2 regions of the Sphingobacterium sp. 1.A.4 genome follow, and region 1 is predicted to be linked to the other one. Evidence: riboswitches for the same ligand, from Rfam matches in the RefSeq annotation. Region 1 holds a riboswitch; the other holds the start of a gene.

Region 1 (5,014 bases):
TTTTTCAAAAGCTTCGAATAAATTCCATACGCAAAATTCTTTTGAATGATCGTCAATGGCCTTATAACCCCACCATTGTCAAATAATTGGCGATAAACCTGAATGGGTTCATCCTTATTTATCGTTTTATCCGATTTATAATTCAGACTGTAGATATAGGTATTCTTCCCCCGGTTATGCTGTATATAAAACAAAACCCCATCCATGCGGGTGGGGGTAGGATAATTGTCCTGCCCCAAAGAGACAAGACAATTTATAATAAGTAGGCATATTAATAGCAATCTGTTCATTTCCAGTCTCTAATTTGACATGAAAATACAGAATCGTTTATTAATAAGCGATGAATTTTAAGTTAACTATTGTCTATTTCCACCGCCACCCATGAAACGGGTGATCAACCAGATCAATAAGGCAACAATAACAACGACGAAGATGATCCCTGACCATAGACCTGCCTTAAATATCCCCTCAATAACGGAACATCCAGTCAATAAATTCGTCATTAAAAATAATAGTAATACTCCGTTGATTCTTTTCATAGTGCAATTGTCTTTATTAATAAACAATAAGGCATGGAAAAGGTTTGACCAAAAAAATCAGGCCGAACATAACGTTCGGCCTGAAAACAAATTATATTTTATAATCAAAAATGCGTAGGCTTATTCAGCTCTTAAAATCTTGGCAGCTTCTACCATAGATTCCAATGCTGCTTTAGTTTCCGGCCATGCACGAGTTTTCAAACCACAGTCAGGGTTAACCCATAATTGCTCCGAAGGAACAACCGCTTTTGCTTTACGCAATAGGTCTACCATCTCTTCTGTGCTAGGAACGCGTGGCGAGTGGATATCATAAACACCAGGACCAATATCATTTGGATATTTGAAGTCAGCGAATGCATCCAATAATTCCATTTGAGAACGTGAAGTCTCGATCGTGATTACGTCAGCATCCATTGCTGCGATATCTTGGATGATATCATTGAACTCAGAGTAACACATGTGTGTATGGATCTGCGTATCATCATCCACATTCGAAGAAGATACACGGAATGAACGTACAGCCCAATCCAAATACGCTTGTTGATCAGCTTTACGCAATGGTAATCCTTCGCGGATTGCTGGCTCATCGATCTGAATGATTTTGATACCTGCTTTTTCCAAAGCTTGAACCTCATCAAGGATCGCTAATGCGATTTGGTAAGTCGTGGTTGAACGAGGTTGATCGTTACGTACGAAAGACCATTGAAGAATAGTAACAGGACCAGTTAACATTCCTTTTACCGGACGGTTAGTCAATGATTGTGCGTAAGCAGACCAACGAACAGTCATATCTTCAGGACGGTAAACATCACCATAAATAATCGGAGGTTTCACACAACGAGAACCGTATGATTGAACCCAACCGTTTTGAGTAAATGCATAACCTGCTAATTGCTCTCCGAAGTATTCCACCATGTCGTTACGCTCAAATTCACCATGTACCAATACATCGATATCCAATTGCTCTTGTAAACGGATCGTTCTTTCTGTTTCTTCAGCAATTTCTTTATCATATTGTTCTTGGGAAATAGCACCTTTTTTCAAGTCAGCTCTCCATTTACGAACATCTTTAGTTTGTGGGAAGGAACCGATTGTCGTAGTTGCATAGTCAGGAAGATTGAACTTCGCTTTTTGCGCTTTTTTACGATCGTTGAATTTAGAAGTACGTGTAGCGTCTTCATCAGTGATGTTGCTTACACGGGTTTTAACTTCTGGTTTGTGGATCAATGGAGAAGTACGGCGGCTTTCGTTTGCTGCTTTGTTGGCTTCGAAACGTTTTTGTGTTGCTGCATCTACTTCACCTTCTGCCAATACCGCTAAGTCTTTTACTTCAGCTAATTTCTGTTTAGCGAACGCTAACCAGTTTTTAACTTCCGCAGGAAGAGACTCTTCGTTGTTTTCGTTGTCCAAGTCAAAAGGAACGTGCAATAGAGAAGAAGAAGGAGCAACCCATACACGGTCTTTTCCTAATTTCTCAACTGCTTGGTTGATTTTTGTCAAGGATTTTTCGTAATCATTTTTCCAAATGTTACGGCCTTCAACCACCCCTAAGGAAAGGGTTAGGTTAGCAGGAACTTTCGCTAATATAGAGTCGAGTTGATCTTCACCACGAACTAGATCCAGGTGAAGCGCGTGTACAGGAAGTGCCAAAGCAGTATCTTCGTTGTCACGTAATGCCTCGAAATAAGTTGCAACGATTAATTTGATGCCTTTAGCTGCTGCTGCAAGTTTTTCGAAAACACTTGCGTATAGCGCACGGGTAGCATCGTTGATATCCAAAGCTAAGAAAGGCTCGTCGATCTGTACGTATTGAGCGCCAGCATCAGCCAATTTTGCTAAGATTTCTTCGTAAACAGGTAATAAACTATCGATAAGATCGATACGGTTGAATCCAGCTTCTTTTTCTTTACCTAATAATAAGTAAGTGATTGGGCCGATGATCACCGGTTTAGTTTCGATACCTTGTTGTTTTGCTTCATTGTATTCGCTTAGGAATTTCTCTGAAGTCAATTTGAATTCTTGGTTTTTAACGAATTCAGGAACGATATAGTGGTAGTTTGTATCGAACCATTTGGTCATTTCCATAGCGGTCACATCGACACCACCTTCTTGGAAACCACGAGCCATCGCGAAGTATAGGTCTAAGTTATACTGGCGATCGATTTTGTTCAAAAGGGAGTTGTAACGAGCAGGGATAGCGCCTACAGTTAAGGATAGGTCTAATACTTGATCGTAGAATGAGAAATCGTTAGAAGGGATCAAATCGATGCCTGCATCTTTTTGAGTCTTCCAATTGCCTTCACGGATTTTCAGTCCAGCTTGCAATAATTCTTCCGCGCTGATTTTTTTTGCCCAGTAAGCTTCATTAGCTTTCTTTAGCTCGCGGAACGCGCCCACACGTGGGTAACCTAAATTGTTCGTTAATAACATAAAGTATTGTACTTAATTAATTTTTACTAAAGTCGTTTGCTAAGAGAAGGCTCCTAAGGATTAGTGAGTCCAGCTTATCGTTCCTCTTTAGAGGTAGAATGTAGCACCTTGTCAAGGGACAGGTTGCTAAGGCTTCATCGGGTCTAGTCCCTCTGCCTTTCTCTATAAGCGGTGCTAAGGTAGGGATAAGATTTTATATTAACAAAAAAATATTTCTATATCTTTCATTTATCCCCTGCTAAAACAGAAAAAGCCCCCAGCTTTTACACCAGAGGCTCTTCATGCTATTACTTAATAAATATTTTACCTTTTTACTTAATATGGTATCTGATACCGGTATAAAACATTCTTCCTACTATCGGACCCCAAACTAAATTCGTGTCGAAATTAGCTCCAAACGGGTTGTCATGTGCCAAGATCGGATCTTTTTGGAAGTAGTTGCTCAGGTTCTCACCACCAACATACACATCAAAATTCTTGTTCTTTCCAAATGTTCTGCTCACCTGAGCATTCATCGTAACATAAGCATCTGATTCCGTTGCCAATTGATACGCCTCTGGATTACCTACCGTACTTGGAAGACGTTTCTTGCCCACCACATTCAAGGTATAATCAAAACTCCATCCCGAATGTAGGTTGTAGGCCAAGTTCATGAATCCACGGTGTTTTGCTGTCAATGGTTTCTGTAATTTTCCGGAAGTATATTCGGTCTGTACATCCAACATACGGTATGCAAAACGTGCTTCGAAGTGCTGTGCCGGCATGAAACGGAATTCTGCCTGAACACTGTTCGAATAGGATTTGCCATCCAGATTATAGAATGCTACTTCTCGTGGGTTTTCGAAATCAACCACGACCTGGTTTTGGAAGTTGTTGTGGAACAATTCTAACGATAAGCCAGACTCACGACCGAACAATTGGAAGCTTTGGTCAAATGTAAAGCCTGTATTCCAAGAAACCTCTGGTTTTAATCCATAAGCTGCTTCACCAGACACCAATTGGGCCAAGTCTTTAATAGTACGGCTGGATGCAAAAATACCTAAGTTCTCTGCAAAAACATTCGCTGTACGTTGTCCACGTCCTGAACTGATGCGGAAAGTGGTTCCTAAGATAGGCTCATAACGCAGTACCGCCCGTGGTGTGGTGAACCAACCATATAGGTTATTGTAATCCTGGCGGATACCCAATACCGCATCGAATTTCTCCGAAGGGCTAAAGGTATATTCTAAGAATGCACCCGCAACCGATTCTTTTCTTCCGAAGTTATAATCGTAATCATTTGTGCTGTTCACACGGCTTAACTGCTCATCCATATCATCATATTGGATGGATGCACCCACTTTGTATTTATGGGTCACATCGGAAATGATATCCTGGAACAATAAGTTGGCATACATGGATTTCTGCTCACTGTCGTAAGCATTCAATCCGAAGAAACTTTCCTGTTTATAGCGGCTTGCTGATAATTGTAGACCGATACTACGATGTTTGTTGGTCGGGAATACATAACCTAGTTTACCAAAACCTTCAATACGCTCGTTTTTGAAGCCCAAGCCATATTGGTTGGTCGTAAACTTGTCGGTGTCTTCATTGAAATCGATCTGTCCACCAACACGGTCATCATGTAGGAATTTTACCCCAAATTGTGCAATGACACCTTTTCCATTTTCATAATGCCATCTATTGATACCGGAGAATAGGTTTCCAACCGGCATATCCCTAAATCCATTGTCGCTGAAGTTCATCTTCTTATTGTACATGAAGTTGTCATGCAGCAACAATCCTACTGACCATTTTTCGTTCAGGTGGGTAGCAACATTCAGGTTGATATCCGTACGGCCCATATTATTGGCGTAGGCATTGAAATATAATTTATCGGTATTGTGTGGTTTTTTCAATTCCACATTGATCTGTCCGGCCATGTTCTCGAATCCATTGGCAACAGAACCGATACCTTTACTGATGTTGATCGCTTCGATCCAAGTACCAGCGATACTGTTCAAACCAAGGGGAGAGGCAAAACCACGCGGACCTGGTAGGTTTTC
Region 2 (5,014 bases), on a different contig from region 1:
GAAAACAATTGTCAATCCGCTACAGACTGCAGAACCTACATTCATCCAGAAAGCAATTTTTTCCGTATCCCCAAAAGCCAAATTGGAAAAGAGGTTTTGAAGCATTAAAAATAAGGGAGCGCCGGGTTGATGTACAATTTCTAATTTATAGGCCGATGCGATAAACTCGCCTGTATCCCACCAGCTGGAAGAATGTTCCGTTGTGAGGATGTATACCGTCGTTGCAATGATACCACAGAGCCATCCTAGCAGGTTGTTGATCTTCGAGTAATTCATAATTATGGGCGTTAGTTAATTCAATCTAATGTAATAAGAATATAAAAATGAAATCGCCTATTAACATAATTTAACAGCTAACCTGAAGAAATAAACAGCGAATCAATAAGTTTAGGAATAGAATAGATGCTACATGGCATCAGGAATAGATGATAAATCGAACAAAGGCATAAATGTTAAAATGTGTTAAATTATAAATGTAAACTATCCGTAGAAACGCATAAATCATACGGCGCTAAATAGGAAATTTGAGACATTCTAAAGAAGCACAAGAAGAACAACAAGCTGAAATACAATTATTTAAAGTTAACAATATTAACAAAAACTAATGAAAATAAGTTAACTTTCTGCATTAAACCTTTAAACACCTTAACCAGTCATAAAATTGAATAACATTTGTGGAAATAATAAACAATATTCTTAACTTTAAATTCTAATAAATCACATAGAGTGACCATTAATAAACGTAAAATGAAAAAATTATTATCAATCGCATTTGCAGCTGCTTTGACAGTGGGTGTGGCATCTGCACAAGAATTTAAACCAGCTGAGCGTGATTACTTTATTGCTAAAAATGTAACGGAATCTATTGTTAAGTCATTGACTGAAAAATTAGCTTTGACAAAACCTCAGCAGGATTCCATTGCTAAGCATGTGTTAATTTCAGCAAAACAAGAAACTGATATTCTTGAAGCACAAGGCGTTGCGATTAAAACAAAAAGAGAACAACAAGAGGCAAATCTTAAAGCTAGAACAGCTAAAGTGAAAACTTTCTTAACAAAAGAGCAGCTTGATAAATGGGCTAAAATTAGTAAAGAAGAGGAAGAAGAAGGAAATTAAGATTTAAGTCTTTAAAAATAAAGGCCGATTGCATGCAATCGGCCTTTATTTTTAAACCAGTTTTTCTACTATCTTTTTAGTCGGACCTGGATTACTCATGGTATAGAAATGCAATACCGGAGCACCAAATTCGATCAGCTCCTTACATTGCTGCACCAACCACTCTTCACCAACCTGCCTCACTTCAGCATTGGTTTTACAAGCATCCACCGCATCACTTAAATCCTCGGGGATATCCAAATGGAAAATCCTCGGCAAGGTGATCAATTGATTCTTTGTTGTCAAAGGTTTCAAACCTGGAATGATCGGCACATGGATATCATGCTCCCTACATTTCGTTACGAATTCTTTATATTTTTCGACATTAAAGAACATTTGGGTTACAATAAACTCAGCACCCATTTCCACTTTCTTTTTCAGCCACTTAAAATCTGTATTGAAATTTGGTGCTTCAAAATGCTTTTCCGGATAACCGGCCACCCCTATACAGAAATCTGTTTTTTCGGAACTCCCAATATCCTCATGCAGGTATTGCCCGCGATTCATATCAGCTACCTGCTCCAACAGGTCGATGGCATAGGCATGTCCTTCTGGCGTTGGAATAAAATCAGAGTCTCCTTTACGCGCATCACCACGCAATACCAATACATTATCGATCCCCAAAAAGTTAAGATCGATCAAGGCATTTTCTGTCTCTTCCTTCGTGAAACCACCACAGATCAGATGCGGAACCGCATCCACTTTATATTTACTCATGATTGCAGCACAGATGGCCACTGTTCCGGGACGTTTTCTATACGACACCCGTTCCAATAAACCGTTGGAATGTTGCTTATAGAGGTAATCTTCCCTGTGGTAAGTAACATCAATAAACGGAGGTTTGAATTCCATCAATTCGTCCATGGTCTTGAAAATACTCTGTATCCCCTGTCCTTTTGCTGGCGGAAGCAATTCAAAGGAATACAAGGTCTTGCCATTCGCATTTTTAATGTGATCTACAATCTTCATATACTAAAATTAATGCTTAGAGAAAACACAGCGAGTACTGGTTCATCAGCTTATCTTTCCTTGTTAAAGGTAGAATGTAGCACCTTGACAAGTGTCAGGTTGCTAAGGCTTCAGCGGGTCTAGTCCCTCTGCCTTTCTCTATAAGCACCGCTAATATCGGTTTAAAATCTGAAAAGTAAAAATTATTTTATTGTTCCTGTACCTGTTAGGGTTTCCAGAACAATTATTGTTCCCTGTACAGATCGATCAGCCCTTCTGGAAGTTTCACTACGATCACTTCTTCTTCCGGATCCATCCCAACGATCAAGTCGTCGTTCAATGGAAACATCACCTCTTGTCCATCCATATCCACCGTGGCAATAAACTGCTGCGGCATTTCCTGCACATCCAAGATCTCTCCCAGCTCCCCCTCCTTCTCATCAATCACCACATAGCCGATCAAATCGGAATATCGGAAATCATCCGGATCTCTTTCCGGCATTTTATCGTTCGGGAGATAGATCTTCTTACGCACCAGCTGTTGGGCTTTATCGATATGGTCTACATCCTCAAACCAAGCGTAGGCTGTACTGTTATTGTGCAACTTGACCTGATCCACGAAATAAGGAACCAACTTCTTATCAATTTCTACAAAGATGACATCCAGATCCAGGTCGGCATAATCCTCAAACTCAAAAAACAATTGGACCTCCCCTTTCAGACCGCGGGTCTTACTGATATATCCGATGTAAAAACATTGATCGATGTTCATTTTTTTTCAATTAAGCCACAAAAATACAAAAAAAGCCGATCTAAAGTAGATCGGCTTTCATTTGAATAATGCTTTAAGGAATTATCCTTCAGTTTCTTCAGTGTTTTCAGTAGCTTCTTCCGCAACCTCTTCTGTTGTTTCTTCAGCAACAGGAGTGTTTTTAGCAGCGATAGCAGCAGCTCTGTCATCTTTTTTCTTCGCTTCAGCAGCTAAAGCAGCTTTTTTAGCTTCTTCTTTAGTTTTTGCTAAACCTGATTTTTTTCCTTCGATTTGAGCACCTTTACCTTCTAACCAGTTGTTGAAAAGTTCTTCTGCTTTAGTTTCGTCGAAAGCACCTTTTTTCACACCACCTTGTAAGTGTTTTTTGTACAAAACACCTTTGTAAGAAAGGATAGCGCGAGCGGTGTCAGTAGGTTGTGCACCTTTATTCATCCAATCCAATGCTTTTTCGAAATCTAATACGATAGTTGCTGGGTTAGTGTTCGGGTTATAAGAACCGATACGCTCGATGAATTTACCATCACGTGGAGCACGTGCATCTGCTACTACTACGTGGTAAAAAGGTTTTCCTTTTTTACCATGTCTTTGCAATCTGATTTTAGTTGCCATGTTTTTTTTATTTTATGTATTCAACATATCCCCCGTGCTTCATGCAAGAAGGGACGCAAAGATAAAAACTTATTTCCAATAATAAAAGCAAACCGTTATATTCATCACATTAATCCACAACACCCTATGCAAGAAAAAGCACCCCTAAAAATAGTTAAAGCGTCGGCAGGCTCCGGAAAGACATTCAGCCTGACCGTACATTATCTATCTTTATTGTTGGCCAAGGAAAGCAATTACCGCGAAATACTTGCTGTAACCTTTACCAACAAAGCAACCGCGGAAATGAAGGAAAGGATCCTTTCCGTGTTGCAGGGCTTAGCAACCGGAAATCCCGCTAGGAAAATCGAGGATTACCGACAGATATTATTGGAAGAACATCCCCAATGGGATGCACATGCCCTTCAGGAAAAAGCACAACGTATATACCGAAGGATCTTGCACGATTACTCCCACTTTTCCGTGAGTACCATCGATGGGTTCTCCCAAAAAGTCATCCGAAGCTTCACCTATGAATTGAATCTGGATGCCGGATATGCCATCGAAATGAACACCAATAAGGTAAAACGGGATCTGACCATCATGCTGAATCAGCTCCTGGATGAAAAACCCGAACTATTGGAATGGATCATTGCCTATGCGGAGCAAAAAATAGGAAACAATGAAAATTGGAACTATCGGAATCAATTGATGAGTCTGGCCGGTCTTATATTCAGTGAAAATTTCCAGGAATTTGATGGATACATCCTTTCTGCGGATTCCAACCGTATTTTCAACCTCCTGAACAAGGAGGTCTCCGAAAAGACCAGCAACTTCCTCGATGCCTTAAGCGCAGCCATTGAGCAGTTCAACCAAAGCTACCGTAGTTTGGGCATAGACGAGTCCGAACTTGTCCAAAAGTCACGGAATAAGCTGGTCTCGGCCAGCAAGGTAAGTCCGAATATCCATAAATATTCCATTTCAGATCTTGATGAAAAGGTCTTCCAGAAATATGAAATCTTGGTGCAAGAACCTGAAAAAATATTTGTGGACCAAGACAAAAATTACCGTACAGACCTGGTTCAGGCCATGCAACCTGCCTTGGATATTCTCATGGAATTACGAGGGATTTTTCCATCCTATATCGCCTATCATTCGGTTCAAGGAAATCTATATTTCCTCCGTTTATTAAAAGAGATGAGCGATCTGTTAAGTCAATGGCGTAAAGAAAATGCTGCCCAATTGATTTCTGACGCGCAAATTCTCCTGAACAAAATCGGAATTGATGATCAACAGGATCCTACCTTCATCTGGGAAAAGATCGGTAACCGGTTCAATTATTTCCTATTCGATGAATTCCAGGATACTTCCCGTATCCAATGGAAAAACTACAGCCCTTTATTGTTGAACGCCTTGGCTAATGCTACAGGTAAATTAAATGAGCACTTGATCGTAGGCGATGTTAAACAGAGCATCTACCGTTGGCGGAATGGCGATTGGCGGATCCTGTTGCAACAAGTGGAAAAACAGGTTGTCGACAATTTTCATCTTCAG

What was found. A riboswitch is a leader RNA that binds a small molecule or an ion and turns the genes downstream of it on or off. The one in region 1 is predicted to bind S-adenosylmethionine.
Region 2: it holds a riboswitch for S-adenosylmethionine, as region 1 does, so the genes downstream of both, metF (methylenetetrahydrofolate reductase [NAD(P)H]) here and metE (5-methyltetrahydropteroyltriglutamate--homocysteine S-methyltransferase) in region 1, are expected to answer to the same signal.

The regions. Positions count from the first base shown of each region.
Region 1 covers NZ_PEAZ01000041.1:179,609-184,622, reverse strand. The annotation lists gene CRJ00_RS05980 (DUF4833 domain-containing protein) at 1-290, opposite strand, end outside; gene CRJ00_RS05975 (hypothetical protein) at 357-539, opposite strand; gene metE (5-methyltetrahydropteroyltriglutamate--homocysteine S-methyltransferase) at 660-2,969, opposite strand; SAM riboswitch class I at 3,041-3,140, opposite strand; gene CRJ00_RS05965 (TonB-dependent receptor domain-containing protein) at 3,281-5,014, opposite strand, start outside.
Region 2 covers NZ_PEAZ01000075.1:13,454-18,467, reverse strand. The annotation lists gene CRJ00_RS13290 (glycosyltransferase family 117 protein) at 1-276, opposite strand, end outside; gene CRJ00_RS13285 (hypothetical protein) at 748-1,116, shown strand; gene metF (methylenetetrahydrofolate reductase [NAD(P)H]) at 1,168-2,124, opposite strand; SAM riboswitch class I at 2,172-2,271, opposite strand; gene rimM (ribosome maturation factor RimM) at 2,348-2,875, opposite strand; gene CRJ00_RS13270 (30S ribosomal protein S16) at 2,957-3,484, opposite strand; gene CRJ00_RS13265 (UvrD-helicase domain-containing protein) at 3,611-5,014, shown strand, end outside.